2 regions of the Bradyrhizobium sp. URHC0002 genome follow, and region 1 is predicted to be linked to the other one. Evidence: riboswitches for the same ligand, from Rfam matches in the RefSeq annotation. Region 1 holds a riboswitch; the other holds the start of a gene.
What was found. Region 1 has a riboswitch for thiamine pyrophosphate ahead of ACVWVY_RS16440 (FAD-dependent oxidoreductase). Riboswitches for the same ligand answer to the same signal wherever they lie in the genome.
Positions count from the first base shown of each region.

Region 2: linked by a shared signal. The riboswitch ahead of ACVWVY_RS08060 (O-methyltransferase) and the one ahead of ACVWVY_RS16440 (FAD-dependent oxidoreductase) in region 1 are both predicted to bind thiamine pyrophosphate.

Region 1 is NZ_JBSSCF010000001.1:3,382,963-3,398,550, forward strand. It holds gene ACVWVY_RS16405 (hypothetical protein) at 96-470, opposite strand; gene ACVWVY_RS16410 (hypothetical protein) at 491-757, opposite strand; gene ACVWVY_RS16415 (hypothetical protein) at 909-1,610, opposite strand; gene thiC (phosphomethylpyrimidine synthase ThiC) at 1,942-3,840, opposite strand; gene ACVWVY_RS16425 (thiamine phosphate synthase) at 4,023-4,631, opposite strand; gene ACVWVY_RS16430 (thiazole synthase) at 4,618-5,400, opposite strand; gene thiS (sulfur carrier protein ThiS) at 5,591-5,788, opposite strand; gene ACVWVY_RS16440 (FAD-dependent oxidoreductase) at 5,779-6,792, opposite strand; TPP riboswitch at 6,780-6,926, opposite strand; gene ACVWVY_RS16445 (transglycosylase SLT domain-containing protein) at 7,033-7,566, opposite strand; gene ACVWVY_RS16450 (hypothetical protein) at 7,908-8,102, shown strand; gene ACVWVY_RS16455 (ATP-binding protein) at 8,112-9,437, opposite strand; gene ACVWVY_RS16460 (response regulator) at 9,440-10,192, opposite strand; gene ACVWVY_RS16465 (hypothetical protein) at 10,361-10,921, shown strand; gene ACVWVY_RS16470 (PRC-barrel domain-containing protein) at 11,068-11,445, shown strand; gene ACVWVY_RS16475 (PRC-barrel domain-containing protein) at 11,563-12,102, shown strand; gene ACVWVY_RS16480 (dodecin family protein) at 12,298-12,513, shown strand; gene ACVWVY_RS16485 (DUF4403 family protein) at 12,625-14,193, opposite strand; gene ACVWVY_RS16490 (GNAT family N-acetyltransferase) at 14,356-14,631, opposite strand; gene ACVWVY_RS16495 (PAS domain S-box protein) at 14,875-15,279, opposite strand.
Region 2 is NZ_JBSSCF010000001.1:1,686,323-1,701,910, forward strand. It holds gene ACVWVY_RS08010 (aminotransferase class III-fold pyridoxal phosphate-dependent enzyme) at 125-1,351, shown strand; gene ACVWVY_RS08015 (caspase family protein) at 2,293-3,165, shown strand; gene ACVWVY_RS08020 (transglycosylase) at 3,334-4,398, shown strand; gene ACVWVY_RS08025 ((2Fe-2S)-binding protein) at 4,761-4,976, opposite strand; gene ACVWVY_RS08030 (carboxymuconolactone decarboxylase family protein) at 4,976-5,464, opposite strand; gene ACVWVY_RS08035 (MBL fold metallo-hydrolase) at 5,556-6,476, opposite strand; partial or broken gene ACVWVY_RS08040 (NAD(P)/FAD-dependent oxidoreductase) at 6,578-6,732, opposite strand; gene ACVWVY_RS08045 (helix-turn-helix domain-containing protein) at 6,866-7,789, opposite strand; gene ACVWVY_RS08050 (RidA family protein) at 8,229-8,753, shown strand; gene ACVWVY_RS08055 (multidrug effflux MFS transporter) at 8,922-10,124, opposite strand; gene ACVWVY_RS08060 (O-methyltransferase) at 10,184-10,858, opposite strand; TPP riboswitch at 10,849-10,942, opposite strand; gene ACVWVY_RS08065 (L,D-transpeptidase family protein) at 11,265-12,377, opposite strand; gene ACVWVY_RS08070 (nitroreductase) at 12,407-13,084, opposite strand; gene ACVWVY_RS08075 (PaaI family thioesterase) at 13,399-14,310, opposite strand; gene ACVWVY_RS08080 (2-dehydro-3-deoxy-6-phosphogalactonate aldolase) at 14,427-15,065, opposite strand; gene ACVWVY_RS08085 (2-dehydro-3-deoxygalactonokinase) at 15,062-15,588, opposite strand, start outside.

The DNA of each region.
Region 1 (15,588 bases):
ACGACGCACTGAATTAACGAGACGAGAAGAAAACGAGGCCAATGGACAATGGAGGTACAGACGCAGGACTATGATCGTACGACCCAGATGGATGGTCAGTGGCGGATTGCCGGGGCTTGGTAAACGCCGCTAAGGCCGGAAGAAGCCACCTGCCATCGTTGTAGCGGCTCGCCGCCCCAGGGGGACGATGGCCGCTTCACTTCGCAGCCTGACGCTTCGCCTCTCGATGCGGTCGCATTCGCGGGCGGGATCGGGATTGCCAGCGGCTGACACTGAGACGCTGCATGGGCATCTCGAGGCTCGACGATCTCGCGACGGCCGCCGGGATCGCCGTAAGGCTGATCAAGCGCGCGGAGAATGAACTTCACGCGCGCTTTTTTCGAGTTCGCCCCTTCGCCAGACTTTGCGCCACAATGCTCAGCGTTGCGATACACTGGAAGGCCGTAGTCGGTGCTCACGATCTTCACCATCAGCGCGATGGTCTGATGTTTCAGCTCCGTATCCTTTGGGCTGGGTCCGCTTTTCGCTTTGGGCGCCCCATCGACAAAATATTCCAGACGAATTCGTGGAGGAACCGAGGGACATTCATGCGGGCACGGCTGGCACCGCCCGCATGCTTGCGGAGAATCTCCAGCGCATCATGGTCGCCCTCGCGAGCGAGCGCGACCAACGTGTCGACCTCTGCGGCCTCCATGCGCGCGCGGAAAAATTTCCGGCTAAATTCCTTTGAGAACAGTTGAGGCGCGTTGCGCACCATCCGGCACGCGCTTCTGAATCTGCGTTCTTCGGTTGCTTCGGCATGGGCCGAATATAGCCAGGAAACGGGGAAGTTAGCGGGGCGTTAGCTTGGTCCGAACGGCCGTTCGCCATGCTATTGAAAGTTCAAGCAAAAATAGTGCTTGCATGTTTCAGCGAAGCGTAACCCACCAATCGTCCAGCACCCTACGTGCTGTCACAACCAGTGCCGGAAACGATCGCCGTGCAACGGTCATGCAGCCAGCGCCGTTCTGCTCTTCTTTTTCCTTGAGGATGCCGGCGGCAACAAGCGCGGCACGGTCATCCGGGCAAAACTCGGATGATTTTCGATCCAACTCCTCGAGGCTAAGTGAAGTTACGAGAACGCAGGCACCCGTGCCGCGATGGCCTGTGATCTGCGCGATTGATTTGAGAATCAGCTTGTAAGCGCGTGTCGCCGTGATCTCGTGGTCCCAGGGAGATTGCAGCCACCAATTGCCAGCGACGATCCGCGCGGTGGAAACCACGCCGACGTGGTAGGACGTCGTTTCGTCGCCAAAGCTCGTGGAAAACGCATAGCGCCAATTCCAGGCCTCGACTTTCATATCGAACGGAACAAGAAAATACTTGAAGGAAGGCGCATTTCCTTCGTCCGCTGTTCGCTGGATGAACCGGTCTGCCACCTTGGTGACTTCGAATTGCGTGGGCGTTGCGAGCAATTCGGATCCGAGCGGAAGGTCTAGAGTTTGCACAGAGACGGGGGCGGTGAGCACGCGCTGAAGCGCGCAAACCAGCGGTTGAACGAAGTCCGTGCGTTTCAAGTCTGACTGGATGTAGAGCACGACTTCCGCAGGCGCGATCAATCCGCCGACCATGCGCGGCTGTTCCTGCGCCGGCGCGGTCGACGTTCCGGCGAGAAGGAGAGAAAATATCAGATGGTGCAATCTGTATTTCAAAGGTGCGGTCCCGTCCGCCTCTCAATGGCTTGTTTCTCACTTTAGTATCGATACTGAGTGCGGTTTGCGACCAACAAAGTCAGATACTTCGCAGGGTAAGTTACCGAGATGTAACTACTATGTTGAGAAGGCAGTGGATTGCGCTTCCGCCTTTGCTCTTCGAGCGATGGCTGATTGCCGCAAACAATAGAAAAAGGCCGGACTTTCGCCCGGCCTTCCTGGTGCCACTAAGCTTGGTGCGTCTGCGGCGTCACAACACCCGATTACTCTCCTTCACCTTCTCCGCATCCAGATATACGCTGCTCCCCATTTCCTTGAACTTCTGGCTCATCGCCGCCATCCCGTCCTCAATGGTGCCCGACACCGACATCCCCACACTCGCCGGATCGTTCAGCGTCGCCGCGTAATCCCGCACGTCCTGCGTGATCTTCATCGAGCAGAACTTCGGCCCGCACATCGAGCAGAAGTGCGCGACCTTGTGGGCTTCCTTCGGCAGTGTTTCGTCGTGGAAGCTTTTTGCGGTGTCCGGATCGAGGCCGAGGTTGAACTGGTCGGTCCAGCGGAAGTCGAACCTCGCGCGGGAGAGGGCGTCGTCGCGCAGTTGCGCGGCGGGGTGGCCCTTGGCGAGGTCGGAGGCGTGGGCGGCGATCTTGTAGGTGATGACGCCGACCTTGACGTCGTTGCGATCGGGCAGGCCGAGATGCTCCTTCGGCGTGACGTAGCAGAGCATGGCGCAGCCGAACCAGCCGATCATGGCCGCACCGATGCCTGACGTGATGTGGTCGTAGCCCGGCGCGATGTCGGTGGTCAGCGGGCCCAACGTATAGAACGGGGCTTCGCCGCACTCCTTGAGCTGCTTGTCCATGTTGATCTTGATCTTGTGCATCGGCACATGGCCGGGGCCTTCGATCATCACCTGGCAGCCTTTTTCCCACGCGATTTTTGTCAATTCGCCGAGCGTTTCGAGCTCCGCAAATTGGGCGCGGTCGTTGGCGTCGGCGATCGAGCCGGGGCGCAGGCCGTCGCCGAGCGAGAACGAGACGTCATACTTGCGCATGAGGTCGCAGATCTCGTCGAAATGCGTATAGAGGAAGCTCTCCTTGTGATGCGCCAGGCACCACTTCGCCATGATCGAGCCGCCGCGCGACACGATGCCGGTGACGCGGTTGGCGGTCAGGTGGATGTAGGGCAGGCGCACGCCGGCGTGGATCGTAAAATAGTCGACGCCCTGTTCGCACTGCTCGATCAGCGTGTCCTTGTAGAGCTCCCAGGTCAGTTTTACCGGATCGCCTTCGCACTTCTCCAGCGCCTGGTAGATCGGCACGGTGCCGATCGGGATCGGCGCGTTGCGCAGAATCCATTCCCGCGTGGTGTGGATGTTGCGGCCCGTCGAGAGGTCCATCACGGTGTCGGCGCCCCAGCGGATCGCCCACACCATCTTGTCGACTTCCTCCTCCACCGAAGAGGTGACGGCGGAGTTGCCGATGTTGGCGTTGATCTTGGTCAGGAAATTGCGGCCGATGATCATCGGCTCGAGTTCGGCGTGGTTGATGTTGCAGGGGATGATGGCGCGTCCGCGCGCGATCTCGGAGCGGACGAACTCCGGCGTGATGAAGGCGGGGACTTCGGCGCCAAAGCTTTCGCCGTCGGCAAGCGCGGCTTCCGCGCGTTCGAGCTGCTGCTTGCGACCGAGGTTTTCGCGCTCGGCGACGTAGATCATCTCCTTGGTGATTATGCCGGCGCGGGCGAATTCGAGCTGGGTGATCTTGTGGCCGTCGAGGCCGCGCAGCGGCTTGTGGTGCGCGGTGAAGGCCTTTGCGGCATGCGAGGCGCCGACATTGCCGTTGTCTTCCGGCTTGATGTCGCGGCCCTGATATTCCTCGACGCCGCCGCGCTCCTTCACCCAGGCGAGGCGGTTGCGCGACAGGCCGGCGTTGACGTCGATGGTCACGGACGGATCGGTGTAGGGGCCGGAGGTGTCGTACACCGGCAGGTTCGGCTCGCCGGCACCTTCGCTGAGGATGATTTCGCGCAGGGGCACGCGCACGTCGGGTGCGGCATCGGGGGTCGCGAAGATTTTTCGCGATGAGGGAAGCGGCCCGGTGGTGACGGCGGGAAGGGTGGTGTCGGGATTGGAGCGGATGTTCATTATGTTATCCTCCTTGTTCTAATTCGTTGGCATCGCTGAGCGAGAAACGGCCACCGCTGTCATCCCCGCGAAGGCGGGGATCCAGTATTCCAGAGGCCGCGCTGAGGGCGGAGAGGCCGCGGCGTACTGGATCGCCCGGTCAAGCCGGGCGATGACGGCGGAATGAATGGCAAGAGGACTCATCACGCGGCCTCCGCGCTCTGGCCCAGCCACTGCCGCACCCGCGCATCCGGGTCAGCATTCTGGGTGACGTCGCTGACGACGGCGATGGAGTCGGCGCCGGCGGCAAAAATCTCGGCCGCCTGTTCGAACTTGATGCCGCCGATCGCGACCAGCGGGATGTCGCCGATGCGCTTCTTCCACTCGGTGATCTTGGGAATGCCCTGCGGCGCAAAACGCATCGATTTCAGCGTGGTCGGAAAAATCGGGCCGAGCGCGATATAGTCCGGCTTGGCGCGCAAGGCGACCGCCAGTTCCTCGTCGTCATGGGTGGAGATGCCGAGCGTCAGCCCGGCTTTGCGGATTTCGCCGAGATCGGCGTCGGCGAGGTCTTCCTGGCCGAGATGCAGGTGTTTTGCCCCGGCGACGATGGCCGCGCGCCAGTAATCGTTGACCACGAGTTTAGCGTCGGTGCCCTTGATGGCCTCCAGCGCGTCGGTCACGATTTGCAGCGCCTCTGAGTCATTGAGGTCCTTGGCGCGCAACTGGATGGTGCCGGCGCCGAGCAGCGCCAGCCGCGTCACCCAGGCGACGTTGTGAACGACGGGGTAGAATTTATCAGGATACGGCATGCCAGAACGGTGTCCCGATCACAGGGGTTGAGGGCGAGGCGAAGTCGCGGGCTTCCATCAGGCCTGCTTCATAAGCGGTGCGGCCGGCTTCGACGCCAAGGCGGAACGCATTGGCCATTGCGACGGGATCGGCCGCTTTGGCGATTGCCGTGTTGAGCAGCACAGCGTCGTAGCCGAGTTCGAGCGCGTGGGCCGCATGCGAGGGCGCGCCGAGGCCGGCGTCGACCACCAGCGTGATGTCAGGCAGACGTGCGCGCATCAGTTTCAGCGCATCGCGGTTGGTGATGCCTCTTGCGCTTCCGATCGGCGCGGCCCATGGCATCACGACCTTGCAGCCGGCGTCGACCAGCCGCATCGCAACCGAAAGGTCTTCGGTGCAGTAGGGGAATACTTCAAAGCCGTCCTTGATCAGGATGCCGGCCGCTTCGACCAGGCCGACCACGTCGGGCTGCAGCGTGTCGTTGTCGGCGATCACTTCGAGCTTGATCCAGGGCGTGCCGAACAATTCACGCGCCAGTTTTGCCGTGGTCACCGCCTCGCGCACGCTGCGGCAGCCGGCGGTGTTCGGCAACACCGTCACATCAAGCTCGCGGATCAGCGACCAGAACGCATCGCCGGTCTTGCCGCCGGCAGCCTCGCGCCGCAGCGACACCGTGACGATGTTAGCGCCGGAAGCTCGGATCGCGTCCTGCATGATCGCCGGCGAGGGATAGAGCGCGCTGCCGATCAGGAGGCGGGACGAGAAGGTTTTGCCGTAGAAGTTCAGCATGGTGTCAGTGTCCCGTTCTCGTCGCCCCACGCACAGCTCGTCATCCCCGCGCCACCACTCGTCATCCCCGCGAAGGCGGGGATCCAGTACGCCGGGAAGCTTGCGATAGAACCGAGTAGCCGCGGCGTACTGGGTCGCCCGGTCAAGCCGGGCGATGACAGCGGAGTGTGTGCTGTGAGCGTCATCCCCTTCACCCTCCCTGCCGCGGCGTGATGATCTCGATCTCGTCGCCGGCCTTCAACGCAGTCTCGGCCCAGCGGCTTTTCGGCAGCACGTCGTAATTCACGGCGATCGCGAAATGCGTGCCCTCGTATTCGAGCTCGCTGAGCAGCGCGTCGACGCGGGAAGAGGTGATATCCCGCTGTTCCCCGTTGACGGTCACACGCATCGCATCACCTCATTGTCGATTGCGCCGCGCTGCACGTAGGCGAGCGTCAGCTCGGCCAGCGCGGGGGCCAGCAGAAAACCGTGGCGATAGAGCCCGTTCACGGCGATCCTGTTCTTGCGAGCCGTGATCCGCGGCAGATTGTCGGGGTAGGCCGGGCGAAGCCCGGAGCCGAACTCGACGATGCGCGCTTCGGCGAAGGCCGGATGCACGGCATAGGCCGCACCCAGCAGCTCCAGCGCCGAGCGCACGCTGACGCCGGTGTCCTCGGCCTCGATCGAAGTCGCGCCCAGCATGAATTTGTTGTCGCCGCGCGGGATCACATAGAGCGGCCAGCGCGGATGGATCAGCCGCACCGGGCGCGACAGCTCGACCTCCGATGTCTCAACGATGATCATCTCGCCCTTGACGCCGCGCAGCTCCGGCTGCCGGTCGCGCGCGGACAGGCCGCGGCAGTCGATCACGATGCCGTCGAGGTCCTCGGCATCAGCATCGCAATCGAACTTGATGGTGCCGCCGGCGGCTTCGATGCGGGCATGCAGTTCGGGCAGCACTTTTCGCGGCTCGACATGGCCTTCGCCGGCATAGAACAGGCCATCGCGGAAACGGCCCTCCAGCGATGGTTCGAGGTCGCGTAACCCCTGCGCGTCGAGCCTGACGTGGCCGGTTGTCAGTTTTGCAAAACGTTCGAAATCGGCGCGGTCGCGCGCATGCGCCACGACGAGCGAGCCGTTGAACGGGGTTTTGGGAAAAAGCTCGCGCCACAAATCGAGCGAGCGGATGCCGAGCCGGCCGATCACGGGCTCCGAGGTCTCGGCCTCGCACCAGGGCGCCAGCATGCCGCCGGCCCAGTGGCTGGTGGCGAGCGTCATATCGGCGTCACTGCGCTCATATAGCGTGACGGCATGGCCGGCCTGTGCGAACAGCAACGCCTGCCATGCGCCGGCAATGCCCGCGCCGATGATGGAAACGGGGGAATCCCCCCGCGGATCTGACTTCTGGTACATCCCTGTCCCTTCGCCGGCATGACCCGGATCAGGTTCAAAGGGTCACCGCGGTCCTGCGCCTCTACTTTGAGAAAGTAGAATTGCCCAAGCTTGCGGTATCTCAGCTCCTCGTCGGAGCTCCCCTCGGAACAGGGCTAATGTAGGCAATTGGGCTGACGTGTCAACGCAGCTTTGCGGGAACTGCACCGCAGCAGTGCGGCCTTGCTGCGGGCTGCGCGGCACCCGCAGGACCGAATTTATCTATTTGGCGGTCTGGAGCGCGTTCGCGTCGGCGGGGATTCTCGCCGTTCCGACCGGTCTAGCGACGATTTTCGGCGCCCCGCCACTCGCGAGCACCGGCACCATCGGCCGCTCCTGCCGCTGGCGCTTTGCAGCGTAATAATAGCCGCTGGCATAATAACGCATGGCGCGGCCGTGATCGCCGTTGGCGGCGCGGTAGGCGCCGGCCAGATATTTGATGCCCCAGGCGAGATTGGTATCGGGATCGCGCAGGCCGGCGGCGTCGCCGGTATAGCCGAGGCCGCGCGCGGTCGGCAGCTTGATCTGCATCAGCCCGATGGTGCCGCCGCGCCCGATGAGACCAGGATGATATTTGCTCTCGCGCACGATCACCCGGTGCACCAGCGCTTCCGGCACGTTGTTCGAGGCGGCGTGGCTGGCGATCATGCTGTCATACTGCGCGCGGCTCTGCGCCATCGCATCGGATGAAACTACCAGCGCTGCCACGGCGGCGAACCAGGCCAACTTCGACGGGAACTTCGGAAAACTTTTCATAAAACAATCTCTGGGCGAGTGGCGCGTCAACGACTTGCTTCCGGTTAGTTCCATTACCGGGCGAGGATGTGGCGAAAAGCCGACGACATCGCGGCGGAATGTATGCGGCTCACGCGTTAACGATACCATGCACGTGACGCTTACGTTGTGCGTGCAATGCATCGCGTCTGTTGACGCGTGCGTCATGCGGACGCGCAAGAATGTCGTGCAAAAGACGCAGTCAAGGTGTAATGAAGACGCCGCGACAAAACCAATTCATTCGACAGCAAACCTGTCCCAATCAACGACCATTTAAAAAAACGAGGCGTCAATACGACGTCCGAAGTCCAGGGAGATGCGTCATGGCTCGACTCGATTCCAGCTATCTGCCTCGCGGAAATCCCTGTGCCCAGTGTAACAAGCCGATCCCGAGACCCGATTGGGTCGAGAGCAGTCCGGGCCGCACGTCCTTTCTCTGGTTCTGCCGCGCCTGCGATTATCGCTTTGAGGCGATCGCGATCTACGAGGAAGCCGATCCCGACGCGCTCGCAGCCTGACGCGATGATCTAGGCCGCCGTGCGCTCGCTCTGCTGGCGAACCGGCAATCGCATCCGAACCACCAGTCCATGCGGCTGCCGGTCGTGCAGCGACAGCGTGCCGCCATGCGCGGTTGCGATGGCATTGGTGATCGAAAGCCCAAGGCCGAAGCCTGCCGCTTCGTCCATGTTGCGGGCCTCGTCGCCGCGCACGAACGGCTCCAGCATATTCTGCTTCAGCGCATCCGAAATGCCGGGGCCGTCGTCTTCGACGTCGATGGTGAGCTGATCCGCCGAGACGCGAAGCCGGATCACCGCTTCGGCGCCGAACCGCACGGCATTCTCCACCAGATTGGTGACTGCGCGGTGCAGATCGTCGGGCCGCACGGTGGCCATGGCATGCGCGGGGCCGTCATAGGCGACCTTGCGTCCCATGTCGCCAAACTGGTCGGTGATGAGCTGCAGCGTGCTGGCGACGTCGGCCAGCGTCATGGCCTCTAACCTGCGGCCGTTGCGCGGGAACGACAGCACCGATTCCAGCATCGCGCGCATCTGGTCGAGATCCCCGAGCATGCGGTTGCGATGGGTCTCGTCCTCGATGAATTCGGAGCGAAGGCGCATTCGCGTGATCGGCGTGCGCAGATCGTGGCTGATCGCGGCGAGCATCTTGGTGCGGTCGTCGATCAGGCCGGTGATGCGCTCTCTCATTCGGTTAAGCGCGCGCGCGACGAAACGGATTTCCTCCGGCCCGCGTTCGGGGAGCGGCGCTGCGCCGCCGTCAAGGCTGAAACTCTCGGCGGCCTTCGCGAAGGACGACAGCGGCGCGGTCAACGCCCGCGCCGCCCACAGGCCGAGCAACGTGACGCTGATGACGGCAAACAGCAGCGTCATCATCCAGGGACTGCCGAGAAACGGCGGCCGCGGCCGGTCCGGCAGGAGGTTGGCCGAAATCATCATCCCGTCAGGCAGGCCGATGCCGAGCTTGCGGTTCGCGCCGTCCGCAAGCTGGAAGATGCGATAATCATGACCGAGGCGCCGCTGCAGGCCGTGCGGGTTGAATCCGCTGGCTTCGCCCGCCGAATGCATTTGTCCCGGCGACAAAATTTCGATGCCGAGCTGCGGAAAGGCGCGCGCGATGTCGGCGGACAGCCGTGGCCGTTCCAACGCGGGCGCCGCGCCGAGCAACTGCACGGCTGTGACAAGCTGGCCGTGGCCGCGGTCGGACGACGGCTCCGGCTGGTCGGGCCGGTGCAGCAGGAAACTCGCGGTGATGATCAGATGAAGCGCTGCGATCGAGACGACGACGAGGGCTGCGATCTGGCCGCTGATGCCGCGCAGGTTCAGGAGGCCCTTCATGATCAGTGGCCGGCGGCGGTCATCGCCTCGACGCTGATGGGGGCAACTGTCGGGGTGAAGATGTAGCCGCCGGAGCGCACCGTCTTGATCATGGTGGCAGCTTGCGGATCGGGTTCGATCTTGCGGCGGATGCGGCTGACGAGCACGTCGATCGAGCGCTCGAACGAGCCGGCGTTGCGGCCCTGCGTGAGGTCGAGCAGGCTGTCGCGCGACAGCACGCGGCCGGGCCGCTCGCAGAATGCTCGCAGCAGGTCGAACTCGGCGCTGGTCATCGCCACGTGTGCGCCCACCGGATTGCGCAGCTCCCGCAGCCGGAAATCGATCCGCCAGCCCGCAAACGCAAGCGCCGTCGCGCCCGCGGTGGCGCTGGCGGTATAGGCTATGGCCTGCCGGCGCAGCACCGCGTTGATCCGGGCCAGCAATTCGCGCGGGTTGAACGGTTTTGCCAGATAGTCGTCGGCGCCCATCTCCAGGCCGAGGATGCGATCGATGTCCTCGCCGCGCGCGGTCAGCATGATGATCGGGGTCTGCGATTGCGCGCGTATCTTGCGGCAGAGGGTGAGGCCGTCCTCGCCGGGCAGCATGACGTCGAGGATCAAAAGATCGACCCGGCGGTCGGTCATGGCGCGGGCCATCTCGCGACCGTCGGCCGCAGTCGTGACGTTGCAGGCATTGTTGCGCAGGTATTTTGCGATCAGCGACCGCGTCTCGCGATCGTCCTCAACGACGAGGATGTTGGGTATTGCCTGGGCCATACCGACCTTTTGTCGGTGATTCGGGCACACGTGCGAAGGATTTTTGTTTCCGATTGTTTCCGGAGCGAGCGAGGCAACACCGGGCAACAGCTCCGGTGCGGACGAAAGGCCTTGTTAACGTCGTTAACCCTACGGTCCCAGCGTCATTGACGAACGCGCGGAGCTATCATGACCTCGATCTCGGCGGCCTCGGCCCGGACCTGCCAGTCGCCTCTCCAGAAGTTGCAGGATGAGTTGCTGTCCGAAGTAAAATCCGGTGCCATCAAGTCGTCCGACCAGGACCCGCTGGCGTCGGCGCTGACCGATATCGATTCGGCCATGCAAGCCAGCCGCGCCAGCGACCAGGCCAGCGGAACGCGGCCGTCGCCCGACGGGCTCAAATCGAAGATCGACGATCTGATCGCCGGCGAAGTTTCCAGCGGCAAGCTGACCAGCGATCAGGCCACCGAACTGCAGGGCATCTTCAAGGCGGCATTCGCCAACGGCCCCGGTGGAGCTGGTGGTGCCGGCGGTCCCCCTCCGGGCGGCCCGCCGCCCGCCGATGGCGCGTCCTCCAGCGACGATTCTTTGTCGAGCACGACGTCGATCGACGACATTCTCAAGCAGTTCCTGCAATCGCTGCAGGATCAGCTGTCGGCTTCGTCATCGACGAGCTACGGCGCAACCGGCAGTTCAAGTACGAGCAGCAGCGCTTCCTTCTCGGCATTGCTGATCGATTATCAAAGCTAGCCCGCGGCCCGCGGTTTCGCGCGAGGCTGATAAAGCGACCCAGCAACCATTCTTTTCCGAAAGGGAAGGATGGTTGTCTCATTTTTGGCAGTGGGAACCGCGCGGCTCTTGTCACGTTGTTCGGTGCAAGATGTGTGGAGGGTCCAATGGCAAGCGACGTCATGACCGTGCCGCATCAGTTGATCGCGAGCGACCGCGTCGAGGGAACCGCGGTGCGCCGGCCGAACGGGGACATGATCGGCCATATCGAACGACTGATGATCGACAAGGTGACCGGTAAAGTATCCTATGCAATCCTGAGTTTCGGCGGATTTCTCGGCATCGGGGCCAATCTGATTCCGTTGCCGTGGGGACGGCTTCGCTACCGCACGAAATTTGAAGCCTACGAACTCGATATCGCCGACGAAGAGCTGAAGCGCGCGCCGTCATTCCACGCGGACAAGGATTTCGACTGGGGCGATCGCGCGAAGGAAGCCGAGCTGCATCGCTATTACGGCATGCCGCCATACTGGGGCGGCTTCTGATTGCGCACTGCGTTTCATCATCGCGCGTCTGCGTTCCGGTGTTCCCGACTAAATGTGTGGAACGCTTGCTCAAGTGACGGGTTTTCCCACAGGGTTTCTGAACTGAGGAGAATCCATATGTTAGCCAAATATGCCATTGCCGGCCTCGCGGGTTCCGCGCTGCTGGCCAGTGTCGCGTTCGCGCAGAATCCGTCTTCGTCTGCAAACACCGATCAGGCCACCACCGCCGCGCCTGCGGTCGCGTCCGATACCTCGTCGTTCAAGGGCAGCTGGCGGTCCTCGAAGCTGGTCGGCCTGAACGTATACAACGACAGCAACGAAAGCCTCGGATCGATCAACGATATCTTGGCCGACAAGAGCGGCAACATCAAAGCCGTGGTGATCGGCGTCGGCGGCTTCCTTGGCGTCGGCGAGCATCTGGTTGCCGTCGCCTTCGACAAGGTGAAGTTCGTCGATGAGCCGATTGCCTATACCGGTGCCTCGAGCGCGCCCGCGACCGGTGGCGCAAGGCCTTCGACCAGCACGACGACGACCGGTGCTGCGACGACGGCGCCTGCCGCGGTCAAGAAGAATCCGTGGTATCCGGATCACGCCATGCTGAGCGCGACAAAGGATCAGCTGAAGGCGATGCCGGAGTTCAAGTACTCGACCGAGTAAGGCATCGGTCGCAACAACGACTTTCATACATGGCCGGACGGCGTCATTGCCGCCCGGCCATTGTGCTTTATGGGCGCACGCCGGCGCGTAGCCTTTCGTATTGGTGCAGCGCATCCTATCAGCGCGCCGCTCCCGATGTTAGGTTGTATCGCGGCGGGCGCGCCTGCGTCCTGCCTGACAGCAACGGAGGACGACATGCCTGATAGCGTCTACAAGGTAATCGAGCTGATCGGCACCAGCACCGAATCCTGGGAGAAGGCCGCTGCCGCCGCGGTCGGTCGCGCTGGAGCGTCGCTGCGCGATCTGCGCGTCGCCGAGGTCGTTAAGCTGGATCTGCAACTGGACGCCAGTGGCAAGGTCGAAGCCTACCGCGCCAAGGTGAACGTCTCGTTCAAATTCGAGGGATCGTAAGCGAGGCATGCGTAGGGTGGGCAAAGCGCAGCGTGCCCACCATTCCATCAACGGATCGCAACGCGAAGGGTGGGCACGCTTCGCATTGCCCACCCTACGAATCTTCGGCTGCTACAGCGCGGGCAGTGCGCTTACATGGACGTTGATCGCGCCTTCGGCTTCCGCGATCACGCGCAGCGTTTTGGAATCGAAGGCGATGTCGGCGAGCCGCAGCTTGCTGATCTCGGCCGAGATCCGCAGGCCTTCCTCGTTCTTCTGGAAATCGGCGATCACGGCCGCAATCTTTTTCTGGGCGTTGGCGGCGAACGGCTTGAGGTCGACGGTTGCCTTGTCCGCCAGCGTCTTCTGCAGATGCGGGATGGCCGCGCGCGCCGCCGCGCCCAACAGCCCGAAGGCGGCCTCCGACTCGACGGCGAGTTCGATGTCGGTCAGCCGCAGCGTCTGCTCGGCCTGATCGAGCACCGGCCTGCCCCAGATATGCACGTTGGCCTCGCCGCCCAGCCCTAAGAAGCTCGCTTTTTCCTTGGCGCTCACCAGCAGCGAAATCAGCAGTCGGTTGCCCGACGCCGCGACGCTGGCGCGCTTGACGGTGACGCCGACCGAGCCGGAACCATCTTCCGGAAAAGTCTTTCCGGCGAACTGTGCTTCCACGATTCTGTTGATCTCGGTAAAGGGCATGTCGATGGGAACGCCGATCGCGACCCGTCCCGGCGTCGGCGGCACGATGGCGATCGTGGCGGGGAACGGGCAGGACGGCTTGGTCTCGGCCGGCGTGATGCGGGTCTCCGCCTCGATGCCGAGCATCAGCGTGAGGTTCGAAGCATCAACGCGCGGCTGCGCGGCAATCGCCCGTATGGGACGCAATTCCAGCCACAACGTCGGCATCGTCGAGCCGGCGGTCGTGCCCTGCAGCGGGATCGAACGGCAGGCCTTGGCCCATTGCGCCCGCGCGTTCTGTTCGAAGGCCGGGTCGTTGCGCATTCGCGCCTGCACCAGTGCGATCTGCTCGGCGACGTTCTTGTCGATCAACGGCTTCACCTGCGCGGGCACGTTGACGCGCGCGCCGGCCACGCTGAGGCTCGAGTCGTTGAGATTGACCTGCGCTGTGAGGTTGGGCTCGATGCGCCAGTTTGCGGCGATCTTCGGCCGCGCTGATATGACGACGTTGCCCTTGATCTCGGCGCTGGCGTTGAGGTTCTTGATGTTCACGCTGCCGATTTGTTTCGCCACGTTGCCGCCGAGCAGGCCGCCGAGTGCGTCGCCGACCGCACCCGTCGCCTTCGCCGATAGCGAGCCGGTTACGTTCAGTGTGCCCGTCAGCGGCGTCGCCAGCGTCAGCACGTCCTGGGCACCGGTCGTGCTGATCGGCCCGCGCGAGGCGGTCCAGCCGATATCGGCATTCTGCAGGATCTGCGAGATCGGATTGTCGGCCTTGCCGGCGAAGGATCGCGGTGCGCCGCGATCGGCGGCATCGCGGATCGCCGACAGCGTGACCGTAATCGGCGCCATCACGGTGGATGCGCGCGGCGCCGGCGGCAGCGGCGGCAATTCGGCGAGCGCGGGCGGCTTGTTCGTGGCGCGCGGCGCGACGAAGTCCATCACCTTCAAGCTCGCCGCAAACGAGACGATGACGACCGCGAGCGCAATCGAAATCGTCTTCAGATGCATCGGCAGACGCATCGTCCCCCCGGACCCCATTGAATTGCCCCACAACGTTCTACAGCGGCGGCGAGGGCCACGCCACTGCGCAATAAGGCTGTATCGGGGCGTGTACTCATAAATGCGCAGATCGGATGTCCGCTTCCAGGGGGTACAGCGACAACATCTGCTGACAGCACCGGGTCAGGACTGCACCAGATCGGCATAGGCTGGGTGCTTGTCTATCCAGCTCCTCACGAAATCGCAGGCAGGAATGACCTTCATTTCCTCGCTGCGGAGCTGATCGAGCACCCCCTTGGCGAGCCTCGAGCCGATCCCCCTGCCGCCCAGCTCTGACGGCACCTCAGTGTGCTCAAGCGTGATGACCTTGCCATCGCGTCGGTAATATTCGGCGGCAATGTGGCCGTCGAGATGCAATTCAAAGCGGTGCTGCGCCGGGTTGTCGATGATGTCGCTCATGGGTTGCTTTTGTCGGCTGTTCAGTGGCAGCTCCAGCATTACTCGGGATCATCGTGTCGCTCCACGGTCGTAGCGTTCGAGCTTCGGACGCGCTTCCGTTCGAGCCGGGCGTTAGGCGCTCCGTTAAAGGCCTTTGGCCTTACAGTGCGCCGTTATGACCTTTAGACTCTGCCACGTGATTGATCTCCTTAGGAAATGTCACAACGCGTTCAGAATTGCGCGCCGCTCGACCCGCCTAAGTGCTCAAGATGACCGACTTTCAGCGCGCTCTCGTTCAACGCGCTCCGTTACATTGCGTGCCATCGCGACAGCGCCAAATATTTCGCTGTCGCCTTTGACAATCGCAAAGGTCATCTCGACGTACAGCCTTCGTCCGCTCTTGTGCAGAGCGCGGGTGAGGGTCGGGCGGCCCTCAAGCCTCGTAACGCCCTTTGTCATCGCAGTGTCGAAGCCGCTCCAATGTGCAGCTCGCAGATGCTCGGGTATGATCAGTTCGACACTTTGGCCAAGCGTCTCCTCGGCCGAATAGCCAAACAACGTGGTGCAGGCTGGGTTCCAGCGAATGATCGCTCCCGAGTGATCGGTACAGATGACAGCGTCAGCGACTTGATCGAGAATCCTCTCAGCCAATCTGGACTGCTCTTCCATGGGTGAACCCCTTGGATTGGAACTGACCGGCTCGCTTAATCACCACCAACCCAACGATGAGACGGCGCGGATGCGCTTCCACATCACCCTGAAAACTCGTGGTCGTTTTCCGTGGAACCGCACGGTCACGTCCCATTGTATGGATGGACTACATCGTTCCCGTTGATTTAGATCAACGGATGTCCGCTCAGGGTCAAAACCCTGACCTCCTTACCCGTCCCGCTTCACGTCCGCTCAACGCCCGCGAGCGGGCTTAACCGGTCCGACCGCTCTTGTCGCCTTTGGGCCCACAAGCCGACGCATCAAGCG
Region 2 (15,588 bases), 1.7 Mb from region 1:
AGCTCCGAAGAATCGCAACCTTAGCCCCCGATATGCGGTCTTACGGCCCCGGGCCGGCAAAGCAAGAATTCCCTTGTAACCCACAACATAATATATGATATATCAAAATTGAGAGGAGAAAAGCATGCCGGAATTGATCAGGACAAGGGATGCTGCCCTGCGGGCGCGGGCCGAAAAGGTGGTGCCGGGCGGCATGTGGGGTCATCTCCACGCGGCCAAATTGCCGGATGCGTATCCGCAATTCTTCAGCCGCGGCGAGGGTGGCGTCCTCTGGGATGTCGACGGTCACCGGTACGTGGATTTCATGTGCAGCTGGGGTCCTAATCTGCTCGGCCATCACCATCCCGAGGTGGAGGAAGCCGCCGAGCGTCAGCGGCGCGACGGCGACTGCCTCAATGGTCCGGCCGAGATCATGGTCGAGCTGGCCGAACTCGTCGTCGATATGGTGGGCCATGCCGATTGGACGCAGTTTCAGAAGAACGGCACCGATGCGACGACGACCTGCGTCACGATCGCAAGGTCTGCGACAGGCCGGCGGAAAATCCTCGTCGCCCAGGGCGCCTATCATGGTGCCGTGCCGTGGTGCTCGCCGTCGCTTCTCGGTGTCACCGCGGAAGATCGCGCCCATCTCGCCTATTTCAAATTCAACGATGTCGAGAGTCTTGAAGCCGCGGCCAAGGCGGCGGGCGATGATCTTGCCGGGATTCTGGTTTCGGCGTACCGCCACGACCTCGGGTTCGACCAGGAACTTCCGACCGTGGAGTTCGCGCGTGCGGCGCGTCGCATCTGTGACAGCAAGGGCGCCGCGCTGCTGATCGACGAAGTCCGCGCCGGCTTTCGCCTGAATGCAGCCGGTAGCTGGGAAGGACTCGGTGTCCGGCCCGACCTGTCCGCCTGGAGCAAGGCGATCGCCAATGGTCATGCGCTGGCAGCCGTCACAGGCGCCGATTGGCTCCGCCGTGCCGCCTCCGAGGTCTTTGTCACCGGCTCGTTCTGGGCCGGCGCCGTCGCCATGGCGGCGGCCGTCGCGACGTTGAAGGTCGTGCGCCGCGACGATGTCCCGGCGCGCATCGCGCAACTCGGGCAAACGCTGCGCGACGGCCTCGAGACGCGCTCCCGCCAGTTCGGTCTTTCAATCCGTCAATCCGGGCCAGCGCAAATGCCGACCCTCTTGTTTGAAGGCGACCCGGACTACCGCAAGGGTTCGGCTTTCTGCAGCGCGATGCTTGCGAAGGGCGTCTACTTCCACCCCAAGCACAACATGTTCCTCTGCGCCGCCCATACCGAAGCCGACATCGCCGTTGCTCTCGAGGCCGCGGAGCACGGCTTTGCTACGGTGGCGGCGCTTTGATTCTCGTAAGCCAGTCCCGCTGGGTTGCCGAGTCATCCGACAATCGCTTCACGGCGTCGCGCGTGCGATCGCTGATTTTGGCCGTGGCATAAATGGTAGGTTTTGGCTTGGGAAAGTCAAATGCCTCATCTTTCAATGGACATTGACTGACACTCTCTCCGCCATCGAGCCTCCCAAGCTCCTGCAACTCCAGTTTAACCTTCAAAACAAGACTTTTCGAAAACACCCGGTGGTACTCTGCGGCAATCTACAAACCGATCCCTGCTTCTATGTCACGGATCGAACTTTTCCCCACGGGTTCGACGACTATCGGGCGCTTTTCGGTTTCCTTATGAGCGTTGAGCAGATCACTTCCAGCATGATGGGCTCTAAGCCGCAGTTCTTCCATTACGTTCGGTAGGGCGTAGTCGGTGTCCGCTAATGGCGCGGACGGCGGATTTGGCTTGGGGCGATGTCAGCTAACGACCCAATAGCGAACATCGCGTCGCTCTAGCCGGCGTCAGCTTTTGACCCGAAGCGGACATCCGCCCGCCGATACTCTCGATGGTTTGCTGCGATTCTCCGCAATTCCGGGCTGAGAACTTCAATCCGGAAATTACAAAGTACCGAATGGCAAACGGAATGTTACCTTCGGCAAGCGGTCGTCAATTATGAACAGCTGCGAGCCTGCCGTTCCTGCAAGATTGCTGGACAATTTTGCGAGCTTGCGGACGAGCAACGTCAAGCGGCGCCGTAATGGCGGTCTCGCATAGTTTGTTTACCAAACGTCACAAATCACCAGAAACCACGTCCCCTAACTTGGGCTCAAGAAGCTTCGCGCATGCTTTTCGAAGGACAGGCGGGGAAATGGCCTGTTCTTGCGACTGATCGTGATCTTCGCGCGCGGTTGGGTCGGAAATGCATTTGAAGGAATGGGAGTTCTCGCAGTTTAGGGGGGTGAAATGAAAGTGACGCAGCTTTACTGTGTTCGCCACTTGCCTACCGTTACTTGCAGTCTTGTCGGCGCGGCATTGCTGGCGATCGGCGCGAATGCAGCGTTGGATCTGCACGCCTCGGAAGCCGCAAAGGTGGTGTCTGCCCCGGAAAGAGCCGGCGCTCTCCAGCTCGCGCTCATCATCGGCAATGGCAATTATCCGGACGCCGCCGAGCCGCTAAACCAACCCATTAACGACGCAAGCGGTCTGGCGCATGCAATGCGCCGCCACGGATTCGATGTCGATGTGGTGGAGGACGCCACCAAGGCAGATATGGCTCGCGCGGTCGAGCGGTTAAAATCCAGGATCATTCCGGGATCTGTCGTGATGCTGTTTTTCGGCGGCTATGGGGTGCAGTCTCGCCACGAAACCTACATGATCCCGACCGATGCAGTGATCTGGAGGGAAGGCGATGTACGTCACGAGGGTACGTCCGTCGAAACCGTTCTCCACGCAGTTAAGGAGCGGGGCGCTCGCGCCACGTTGGCCGTCATCGACGCCTCGCGACGCAATCCCTATGAACGCCGTTTCCGCTCCTACTCCCACGGGCTTGCGCCAGTCAACGCGCCCAACAACGCGCTCATCATCTCGTCCAATACGCCCGGCAAGGTCGCGGATGACACGAAGGGCGAGCACAGTGTGTTCGTTACTGAGTTGCTCAACGAGCTCAACGCGCCGGTTAGCGCTGCAGGCGTCTTCAACAAGACCCGTGTCGCCGTCTTTCGCGCCTCCAATGGCGCGCAGATGCCGTCGGTATCCTCCTCGCTCTTGGAGGACGTGCACTTCAGTCCCGGCAATGATCCCGATTTGACGACGGCGTCCATCACGCCGACGGAGTAACGACGCCTCAGGCGTCAGCCATGGCCGTTATTGGCCCAAGGCGGACATGGGCAGCGGCCCGCTTAAGCCCGCTTCCGACGCTTGGCTGATACGTGATTCGGACACATTCCGGGCTCGGTCGTGATCTTGCCATGTTGTTGCCCCGTTGCGCATGGAAAGCTCGCTGCCATGCTCGCCTTCAGGGTCATCTTCACCGGTGCGGCGATAGGTACGCTAATCCTGGTTGCGGTCCACCAACGCGCCTTGCGCCCGGCCGAGGTCGCCTCGCTCGTGCAACCGTACGAAGCGCCGGCGCTGGAGTCCGACCGCCTCGACGGTCTGGTCAAGCTACGCGAGCAGATGATGCAGGCCCTGCCGCGGCCGCAGCCCGAGCCCGCCCCCGAGCCGCCATTGCAGGAAGTCACGCTTGGCTCGATGCCTGATGCTGCTTCCGTTCCATCGTCGGCCCACGCCAAAGCAGGCGACGATTTGATCGGAACAAGATCGGTGCCGTCCGGTCACCTTGATGCCACCCAACCGGCGCCGACAACGAGCGATGAGACCGGTGTTGCCTCCAACCCAGCGCCGGCGACGCAGGATTTCCAATATCTCATCTATTACGTCTGGTCCGAAGCGCCGCCCGCCGAGAAGCCGGCGGAGACCGTCCTGCGTTCGCTCAAGGACATCCCGGTCGGAACGCCGGTCGAGGAAATCAAACGTGCTTCCGACGCGTTCGGTCTCGATTTCAATTTCATGAAAGCGGTTGCCAAGATCGAGTCCGGTTTCAACCCCAATCAACGCACGGGGTCGTATATCGGCCTGTTTCAGCTGAGCGAATATGAGTTCAGCAAATTCGGCTTTGGGCAGATTCGCAGTCCCCGCGACAATGCCGTTGCGGCCGCCTACAAGGTCATTACCGAAGGCATCCTGTTCGAGTGGATCACGCACCGGAAGCCGGACTTGAACGATCTTTACCTGATCCATCAGCAGGGCTGGGAAGGCGCCGCCGAGCACATCAACCGGCCCGATCGCATCGCCTGGAAATCCATGTGCGCCACCAGCGAAGGCAGGGAGAAGGGCGAGAAGTGGTGCAAACGCGCGATCTGGGGCAACACCCTTCCGGCCCTCAAGAAGGCGTGGAAATCGGTGGACAAGGTGACATCGGAGGCGTTCGTCGGCATGTGGCGCGCGCGGGTCGCTGAATTCTATTCGAAGTACATGGCGACCGCCGTCGCCGCAGGGGCGAAGCAGTAATTCCGTTGCGTGGTCGGCAGAAGCTGCCGCATCCCGCCGCCGAGCCCGTCTCACTTCACGATTCAGAAATCGCCGCTAACGAGGTGGTCGACCAAGTGCCGATGTCTACTCATGGCCCTTCTGAGACATGCCGAACGCGCTCTGGAATGTCCGGTCTCGGGGGCAAACTCGCTATCGCCCCGGAACGCCGAATTTCGTGAGCTGCGTTACGGCTCGTTCAGTGAGAAGCAATCCGATTTCCGTCGGTAGCCATTTGCCGCCGAAAGCGCTGCAAGCACGCCGACAACGAGAAGCGGCTGATCGCGTTGCGTAGCAAAGAAGACCTTGAAATCGACCAGGAAGCCGGCGGTGCGGCGGCCGAGTCAGGGTTGCGAGTACCGCGCGCAGCCGTTGCAGGATGACGCACGGGCGCTGCCGAGCGTCTCGTCCACGAGGCGGCGGACGGTGCGCGCCCAGCGGCCGCACTGCGCGCCGCAGCCGAGACAGCCATAGACCCGGCTGGTCGACCGCGTCCGCCCCGCTTCTGCAGCGGCCCGGACGTCCTGATCGCTCAGCACATTGCACGAACAGACGATCATTACGCGGCTCTCGACGGAGAGCTCTGTTGTGCGCTGTGCTTGACGACCGCGAGCGGCGTCGTGCGGAAACTGATCGCCAACCGATTGTAGGCATTCATCAGGCCAATCGCGATTGTCAAGTCGGCGAGCTGCCTCTCGTTGAAAACAGCCGACGCCGCTTCAAATGCCTCGTCCGAAACACCTCGGTCTCCAAGGCGAGTCACTGCCTCTGCCCAGGCTAGTGCTGCCTTTTCCTGCTCGTCGAACACACTGCCGGCCTCACGCCAGGCAGTTACGAGAACGAGGTGTTCGACAGATAGCCCGGCCTTGAGAAGGTCCTGCGAATGAAAGTCTATGCAGAAGGCGCATCCGTTGATCTGGGACACGCGGAGACACGCGAGGTTGATAAGCTGTGCGGGTAGTCCCGACTGATAAACGTAAGTGTGTACGGCGCCGAGTGCCTTCGCTCCAGCCGGCGAGGCTGCGTTGTAATCCATCCGCTGTGACATTGTTGAATTCCTTCTGTTAGCCTGTTTCTGTTGCTGTTCATGCCGGCGCCTTCGTCAGGAACGAAGGCGCCAGTTGTTTAAGAGCAAGCGGTCAGTAGTCCCAGTTGACCGGCATACAGCGAAACCCGTCGCCGTCGACCTTCACATGGCAGATGGACGGGAACGACAGGTGGGTGGCCAGCAGCATCTCGCCGCTCTCCGCCATCTCCCGCAACAGACGGACCCGGACGCGGGCCGCCTCCATGGGGTCGTGTTCGAAGCCGTTGTGCAGATCGGGGTGGTCGAATCCGACCTGGAACACGGCGTCGCCGGCGAACGTCAGCCGCTCGCCGCCGGAGTTGAGGCGGACCACACAGTGGCCGGGGGTGTGGCCACCGGTGCGCTGAGCGACTACGCCCGGCGCGATTTCGGCCCGGTCCTCGAACGTCCGCAGATAACTGGGGTATTCGCGCAGGAACTTCTGCGCGGTCGATTCAAGCACCTCCGGGAAACCCTCCGGCATGGAGACGAGGGAGAAATCGGGCTTCGCCCAGAACTTGACCTCGGCGGCGGCCACGTGGATCCGCAGGTCCGGACGCAGCTGCTCCTTCACCCCGTCGACGAGCAGCCCGCCGACGTGGTCCATGTGCAAGTGGGTCAGCACCACGTCGGTCAGGTCCGCAAGATCGATGCCGGCGGCCTCCAATCGATGGGTCAAGTGCCCGGCCTTCGGCAGGTTCGAGTTCACCCCGGCCCCGGTGTCGACCAGGACGGTCCGGCCGCCGCTCCGCACCACGACGACGTTCAGCGGCCAATCGAACATTTCCCGCGGCAGTGCCAGGCTGTCCATCACGGCCTGCCGGGCGGCCGGATCGGCATTGGCGGCCAACATCTGGGCTGGCAGATGTAGCACTCCATCGCTGATCACCAGCACGTCGATGTCGCCGACCTTCAGCGCGTAGCGCGACGGGACCAACTCGTCGTGCATCGGTCTGCCAAGGCGTGAGGTGGGGGATGTGTAGTCTAGGCTCATGTTTGTCTCCTCTTTGATGTTAAGGCCGCTGGCTGGTCTTGGTTGAGCAGGCCGCGCAGCAAGCGCGGAGCGCGGCCCGTTTCGCGTGAAGGGAAGCCAGTCACATCAGTCACACGTTCCGGATCGGCCAAGGCGAGCGCAGCGGTCGCTCTGCCTTCGGCGGATAGATCCAGACGGTATTGATCTCCTGCTTGGTCATCTTGGCGACGTCGCCGACCATCGACACCTCGCGCTCCCAGCCGCGCGCGAAGAGTGCGATTGATCGAGCTCTGATGCTTTTCCAGATCATCGTAGTTCTCGGTCGGTTTGGATCTTGGCACCGTGATGGTCTACCGGAAGAGAGCTGCGGCTGCGCCAGAGCGATTGCCGTACCTGTAGAGCAATTGCTGCTAACGCGTGCGCCGTCGCCAACCGCTCGGGGTCTCGCCGGTCAGCTTCCTGAATGCCGCAGCGAAGGCGGTCTGCGAGGAATAACCAAGCCCGGCTGCGATCGACACGATCGAGTCGTCGGTGTGGCGCAGCATGTTCATGGCCTGCTCGAGCCGGCGCTGGCGCAGCCAGGCATGCGGCGACAGCCCGGTGCTTTCCTTGAAGGCGCGGCAGAAGTGGAAGCGCGACAGGTCCGCATCGGACGCCAGCGCCGCGAGCGAGACGTCCGCATCGCTGTCCGAACGCAGGCGTTCGATGACGCGGCGCAGGACCGTTGGCGACAATCCACCGATGACCGGCTGGATCGTGACAGGCGAACCTGCGTGGGCAACCAGCAGGCGCGTGGCCAGAAGATCTGTTATCTGCTGTCTGAACAGGGCATCCAGGGCCGCGTTGCCTTCAAGCGCATCCGCACCACTCAGGAGCAATCGAGATGTAACGGGGTCGGGATGGACCGTTCGCTCCACGAGATCGCCAGGAGCGGCCCCGTCGGCTTCGTGGGCAACGCGCTCAAGCGTTGCGTGCGGCAGGTAGAGTTGAACGACATTCAGAGGCTGGTAAATGTCCCATCGTGAGCTCGAACCGGCCGGAATGACTGTCACGGTCCCGGGACGCGTCATTCCATTCACAAATTTTTTCCCGTTTTGGCGCTCGAACCGCACCGACCCGGCGGGGAACGTCATGATGACGTGATCGTCCATCGGCTTGACGACGTCGTGCAGGGGATCATGCTTCCAAAGTGTGATCGCGCCGCTGGACGATGACGCCATGCGAACGGGCTTCGTCTTGAGTACGCGCGTCATTTCCGCATCGGGACACTCGCCGATCGGCAGCTGGGAAGTGTCTGGATTCTGCGAAATATCTCGCAAGTGAGATATGCTCATGGACCTGTTCTCGCCGTTGAGAGGGTCTGGTTTGAGCGTTCGAGGCGTTCTCAGGAGAAATACGGACCTGGGGTCTCTTCCCAAAGTGCCCCTGCTGCAAGTTTAGACGAAAAGCGCGTTCAGATCGACCTGTATTCTCGGATGGTGCGGGACCATGGTTCCGCAGGGCGAGGTTTCGCAGGTTCCGCGGCAGCTCGGCTTACCAGCTGGTTTATGTTCTTCCGCTTTTGGCACATCGCAGACGTAGTGGCTGCTGCCTCTGATGTACGCTTTCAGGGGGTGAAGCGGACATGGCCTGACGACACCTCAGGCGCCTCGATGCCCAGTTCCCGATCCGCCGACCACCGGAGTGCAAGAGAAGCGCGGTCGGGCGTCCCAGCATCGTGGACGCTGCCCTCGGTTGCAGTCAGCTCAAATTGACAAATTTCTTGCGGGCTCCATGATCAACTCAAGTCAGGCGCCTTGGGAAACGATGATCGATTCGAGCGATGTTGTATCGTTAGGCTTTGCAGTTGGATGTGGAAGGAAGGTTTGTACCGAGATGAATAGTATGAACAAACCCGGAGGGAACTACTCGCCGGCGATCATTCACAATGGAATCGCCTACGTGAGCGGCCAGTTGCCGCGTCGGGGGGAAGAACTTCTCTACTCTGGCAAAGTCGGGGTTGATATCGATGTCCATGCTGCGCGGGAAGCCGCCGCCCTCTGCGCGGATATTTGCATTTCTGTCCTTAGTCACGCAGCGGGCGGGGAAGACAAGATAATTCAAATATTGCAGGTCGTTGGATATGTCGCCTCGGCGCCTGGATTTGCTCAGCAATCACAGGTCATGAATGGTGCTTCCGATCGGCTGATTGAACGCCTCGGCGAGCGCGGTCGCCACGCACGCACCTCCATCGGCGTCGCTGAGCTACCGCGAGGTGCTCCGATTGAGCTGAACATGATCGCCGCTGTTCGATCGTAGATGAGATCTCGATCTTTGAACGCAAGGATGCGGATTTCTCCAGTTTGAAACCAACATCGCAATCGGTGGTCGCGTCGCCGGGATTTGAACCTGCTCGGCGACATTATTGTGAGTAACGACCCCGACGATGAAATGTCGTCCACGCCGGACATGCTAGATGGCCCGCGACTACATTTTGGTTGCCTCGGGTTCATGACGATCAAGCCAATGCACGAATAGCGCCGCCAGCAACGCCATTGCGGACGATAGAAACATCATTCCGAGCAAGACAAATGCCGAGTTTGATTCGCTGAGAATAGTGCTGGTGATTCCGGACATCAGGGCCCCACCTGCGCCTGTAAGGGCACCCGATAGTCCGGCAGCGCTTCCGACCAGTTCGGGCCGAACGGACATCGCGCCAGCGTTACTGCTCGGCATCGAGACGCCGTTTCCGAAACCGAGAAAAACGCAAGCGCCAAACAAGGATACCTCGTGCACGAATCCGGCGAGGAGCAACCCTAGCCCCGCCGCTAGTCCGACACAGGCGACAAGCCTGCCCACGACCATCATCGTCGTAAGTGGAAAGCGCGCAGCAAATTTACCTGACACGAAACTGCCGATGATAAAGCCTGCGGCGGTGCTTCCCATATAAACTCCAAGCTTCGCCGGCGACATCCGAAACACCGTTGTTGCCACGAGAGGCGCGGCCGAAAGAAAGGCGTAAAGTGCACCGATTGAAAACGCCATGCACAGTGAGTAACCCCAAAATCGCCGAGACCGGAACAAACTGGGGAATGCCTGAAACTGCTTCGTGAACGTCTCTGAAGGGTTCTTGTTGGTCTCGCCTAGATCGAACCAGCACAAGGCCAGCATGGCCGCGCCAAAGACAAGGAACGCCCAAAAATTCGAGCGCCAGCCAAATAGTTGATCCAACGTTCCTCCTAACGTTGGGGCCACCATTGGCGCGATCGCCCATGCGATCGATAAATAGCCTATGAGGCTTGCCGCTTTCTGTGGCGGTTCCGCATCCCGGATGATCACGCGCGATAGCGCTAATCCGGAGACTATTGCGGCCTGCATCGTGCGAAAGAGCAGAAACGTCCAGACGTCTGTCGCCAGCAAACAGCCGAGCGATGCGCAGACGAAGATCGCGAGACTTGCGAGGATCACTGGTCGCCGGCCGACCCTGTCCGACAAGGGGCCGATCAGTAGTTGCAGCACTGTCGTCGTCCCGGCGTAGCCGGCAATCGATACGTTCGCGAGCAAACCATAACCGGCATGAAACTCGCCGGCGATTGCCGATAGCGACGGGAGAAACATGTTTAGCGAAACGACAGAGAGACTGCTGAGCAGGATGAGCGTGAACAATTTCGGTCGTGTGGAGGAAGCCATGCGCAACTTTCCAGTACCTGATTGGCTGACGAACAGCCAACGTCCGTGGCTTAAGCCATCTAGCAGCGAACCGACATTTCCAGGCCGCCGTCGAATGGCAAAGTCATCGTCGTGAAGCGGTTGGTCGGATCATTCAGGAACTCGAAATAATCTGCATAGAATGCTCGATGCTGCCTCGTGTTATCGCTTACAACGACGGCGCCATACGCGAGTTGCGGTGCGACGAGTTCTAATGCAGGCAGCGCCATCGCAATCCAAACGTCCATCAGCACGAAATCGATGGGGCCGTCGATCTGCTTCAGCGTCTGTCGAAGATCCCCCTCGCGGAGCTGGATGAAGCTGCTCAAACCTGATCGTGCAAAATTCTCTCGAGCAGCGGCAGCCTTGCTAGGCTCGTGCTCAGTTCCGATAACCGCACCTGAGCCACCTGATTCGGCGACATTGTCGCGCACCGCAGCCGCAAGGTAGAGTGTTGAGACACCATACGAAGTGCCGACCTCGACAATCCGGCAAGCCTTTTTGGCACGGCAAAGCTGGTAGCAAAACTCCGCCTTGTCGCGGTCCAGCGCAACAAGCTTGTTGTTACGAAAGGCGCGAATCTCCTCAGCGCTTGGAGGATCGCTAGCGCCGGCTCGTCGCGCTTCGAAAGCTGCGATCTCCACCTTTTGCTCGTCGCTCTCGGCATGGAGTGTGTCCAGCAAAGCCTGCAGACGCTCGTCGCCAACAACCGGCATGATTGTCTCCCTTCGCTGGCATTACCCAGGCAGGTTCAACGGGTGTGATCTCAGCCCGTACTGCGGGCACCCCGGATACGGTAAGGTTTCAGGTTGAAAGTGTAGCGTCAAGCTCTTTGGCGCTCATGTGGCGATGTCTCTTGTCGGTCACGCGTTGCCTTCGCAAGTTTCGCCTGACGTTATACCGCTAGACCCTTTGCGCGTGCGCGCGCCTAATTATCGAAACCGACAAACACCGTAGCTTCTTCGACGGACTTTCGCTCCGACACCACCGCGTTCTGACTCATCATATTGTTTTGAAAGGAAAAATGGCTCTAGCGGCCCTCGACTTGGCGTTGCATAGCACAGTAGCAACTCTCTCGCAGGGGCAAATAGCAGAAAAAGAGTGTGAAGAACTCGTCGCGGTTTAGCACCGTCTCGACGGGAAGCCGGTCCAACCCGCATCACACACAACCGGTTTGGCGAACGAGGCGCCAAACCACTTGCTCGTCAACGAACCGTCATTGTCGATCCACGGCACTGGCGGCAGTTGCGGCAGGTACGATGCATACGGCATCACTTTCGCAAGCGTCACCCTGTACGGAAATCGTGTGAGGAAAGCCTTGTTCATTCCGCCGTCCAGCCCGGTGTAAATCGAGGCAGCCGGCACGTTCTCTTCAACCAATCGCGCGGTGGCGCGCTCGTCGGCGCGTCGCTTTTCCAGCGCCTTCAGCGCGATGTCCGGATTGACGACGTTGGGCGGGCATCTTTCGGTCGCGTTGAACACCAGCGGGTGCGGCGAATTCGGCGGAGGTTGAGCATCGAACACGTAGGTGCGGTTGCACACATCCACCTTGGGTTCGCGTTGCGTGGTCTCGAAATGATCGTTGCCGACCTTGAGCATTTTCCAGAAGGGCAGGTTCGGATTGTTTCGATGCCGCGCCAGGTTCGCCGGCGTCAGGCGGAACGGATAGGCCTGGATCTGGAACGACGGCCGGCCGCTGAGCGAGTCGCGCGCCAGCGAATAGATTTCGCTGATCTGTTCGTCGGTCATGGCATAGCAACCGGCCGACAGGCAGTCGCCATGGATCATGAGGAAGCTGCCGTTACGCTTGTTCGCCTTGTCGAAGCTGTTGGGGAAGCCGAAGTTGATTGAAAGATGGAAGTTGGAGTTGGGATTCATCAACTCGGGTGTGATCGCATAAAACCCTTCCGGCGCCTGCCGGTCGCCCTCGTACAACTTCGGCCCGAGATCACCCGACCACCGGCAGATCGGATAAGTCTTGAGGATTTGGAAGCGGCCGGTCGTGTCCTGTTTCCAGACTTCGAGCTCCGCCTCTTCCTTGAAAAGACGCACAACGATAGGCGAATATTTCGGCATCTTCTTCTGTTCGAGCAGCGCGAGCAGCTCGGCGGGCAGTTCCTGTGTTGCCTTGGCCGGCAACGGCTTGCTCAACGGTTTGCTGTTTTCGCCCTGGCCCATGGCCGGCGTCAGCCCTGCGGCAAACGCCGCCGCCAGCACGAGCGCACGTCGGAGCATGGTGCGGATCACTGCGGTACCGCGCGCCGCTATTTCTCGAACCCGACGAACACCGTCGCTTCCTCCACCGACTTCCTTTCCGACACCACCGCATTCGCCGGAAACGTCTCATCCGGCCAGCCCAGCGCGATGCTTTTCATGATGACCTGATCGTCGGCGATGCCTGCGTGCTCGCGCACCACGGGGGATTGCATGATGCCCTGGCTGTTAATCACGGCGCCCAGCCCGCGAGACCAGGCGGCATTGACCAGCGCGGTCGCCACGGCGCCGCAGTCGAAGGGCGTGTCGTCGCTGCCATCAAGCACGCGGTCATAGGTGATGATCACGCAGACGGGCGCGTCGAATTGACGGAAGCCGCGCAGCACCCAGTCCTGGCGCTTGTCTTTGTTATCGCGCTCGATCCCCATCGCGGAGAATAATTGCTTGGCGACGCCGACCTGCCGGTCGCGGTGCTTGCCGGCAAAGGGCTGGCCGGTGCGGAATTCGCGCGAATGCGGGATGCCCGCCACGTTTCGTTCGGTATTGCCGGCACGGATCCGGTTCAGCGGTTCGCCTGAAATGACGTAGAAATTCCAGGGCTGGGTGTTCATCGACGACGGGGCGCGCATCGCCAAACCAATGATTTCGGCAATCAGCGCCTTGGGTACCGGATCGGGTTTGTAACCGCGGATACTCCGGCGACCGAGGATGACGTCATCAAACTGCATCTGTGTAGGATTCCCATGATAGGTGCTGAAACAGTCCGGATTTTCGTGGTTTCTGCACCCTCGCGCAAGCGACGGCGGCGTGTCCCCAACGGTCCGGCCACGCAGAACATGATCGCATCAATATTGCGCACGCCGTCGTTTGGCAAATTCCGGGATCATGAAACTGTGCCGCTGATTTGCCCGACGTGTCAAGTTTTTCGGTCCAAACCTTTGGTTGCGGCGGTCGCCGGCTACTTTGCATGGGGTTGTTTTCGATATTTTTGGTGGGAGCCGCGGCGACTCGGTACGACGGCACGGTCCGGAAGGCGTGTAGCTTATTCCTCATCCGCGCCGGGCGTCTTCCTCAGCATGAAATGGCCGAACGCCGATGCGATGGGTTTGGCCGGGTCGTCCTGCCATGCCTGCGCTTCGAAGGCCACGACGCGCCGGCCCTGCTTCACGATCGAAACCCTGGCGTAGCTGTCCAGCGCGCGGCCGGAGCGAAGGTAATTGATGGTCAGGCCGATCGGCTTGGGCGGTGCCAGTGCGCCGAGTTCGCGCGTCACACCCACAATCGCGGTCGTTTCCAGAAAGGCGCCGGTCATGCCGCCGTGGATGGCGGGCAGCATCGGGTTGCCGATGATCTTTGGCGAGAAAGGCATGACAAGCGTGTCGTCCTCGCCGAGGCGGATACCGAGAGCGCGCGCGAACGGGCTGTTGGCAAACGGGCTTGTCGGATCCTCCGGGACTTCGAGCGCCGGAGGCGCGCCCTTGTGCATCCGCTCGTCGGTCAGCATGTTGGTCCGGTTCGCGCCAACCATGAAGCAGGCGGTTGCGGTAGCGACCGGATCGTCTTCGGATTCCTGGTAGGCGGCGGAGCGCACGAAGGCGATCGAGCGGGTGACGCGATAGCAGAACGAATGCGCCTTGATGTCGAGGCCCGGTGTCGCGGGCTTTTGGTAGTCGATGCGCAGATCCAGCGTGGCAATCGATCGCGTCCCGTCGAGGGCGAGCTGGACGGCCATGCCGCAGCTCTCGTCGAGCATGGCGGTGACGACACCGCCGTGAAGAACGCCTGTCTCGGTGTCACCGACGAAGACGGGACGGTAGGGCAGGCTTGACCAGGCCTCTCCAGGGGCGGCGCGATCGAGCCGAAGTCCGCTGATATATCCATAGACGGAACGGCGCGCTTCGATGGCCTTGGCAAGCTGGTCAAACGGCAGGGGCGCATTCGATGATTTGGTCATGCAGACGTTCTAGACCAACGTCGTGGCGTCGGCAAAGGCGGCGGTGCGGACCGCCCTCAGCGGTTCCGGCTCAGGCAAGGTGCAGTCGCTGAAAGTCTCAATCCGATATCGCTGATCTACCGCGCCTCTCGAATCGCCATGTCGTAGGCGTCGATCGTCGCCTTGGCGCGGACAGCGACTTCCGCCGCCGTCATGCCGGGCTTGTAGAGGCTGCTGCCGAGGCCGAACGCGAGAATGCCGGCCCTGATGTAGTCCGCGAAGTTCTGGTCGGAGACGCCACCCACGGCGGCGATCATCAGGTCTGCGGGAAGAACGGCGCGAATGGCGGTGATGCCCGCGGCGCCAAGCACGCTCGCCGGAAAGAATTTGAGGCTGGAGGCCCCCGCCTTGACGGCAAGCAGGGCCTCCGTCGGGGTAAAGACGCCGGGCATCGTGACCATGCCGCGGGCCCGGGCTCCGGCAATGATTTCCGGATCGACGTTGGGAGTTACCAGGAGCCGGCCGCCAACGTCATGGAGCCGCTCGACGGCTTCCAGCGTCAGGACAGTGCCGGCGCCAACCAGGATCCCGGCGGGGGCCTTCTTGACGGCGATCTCGATGGAGCGGAACGGATCCGGCGAGTTGAGCGGGATCTCGATTGCCGTCATGCCGCTGTCGATCAGCACGCTGACGATATCGGCCGCTTCCTCGGGCCGCACGCCGCGCAGGATCGCGACCAGCGGGCGCTTCATCGGGGGGAAAGGGACAACGCTCATTCAACACTCCAAAACGATTTCGCGGCCATCGAAAGACCGCGACGGACCGCATCCTCGGCACCGATTGATCTGACAGGAACGGACACCGTGTCAAACGCCATTTGGTAAAGCATCTGGAGCCGCCCCGACGCCACCAACGTGATGCCGGTGCTGGGTACTTCTGCGGCGAGCCCCGCCGCCAGTTCGAGACCAATCAGGGTGCCGGATATTTTCTCGCGGGCCGCGGATGGCTTGCCGCCGTAGAGGAGCTGACCCGATCGCACCTGGAACAGCAGGTTGGCGGCGAACGCAGGCTTCTCAAAGGCGGCAATGACCGCCGACGTGAAGGCGTCGATATCGTCCGCCTCATCGGCGCCGGTCATCGCGTGCGACAGGATCGTCTCTCGCGATACGACGTCGAACAGCTCTCCCGTCATGAACGTGGCGAAGCGTTCGACGGTCCCGCCATTTGCCCTGACCCACTTCGAATGGGTACCCGGCATGCAGACGACCGCATCGTCAGCCCCGTCGACACCCAAGGCAC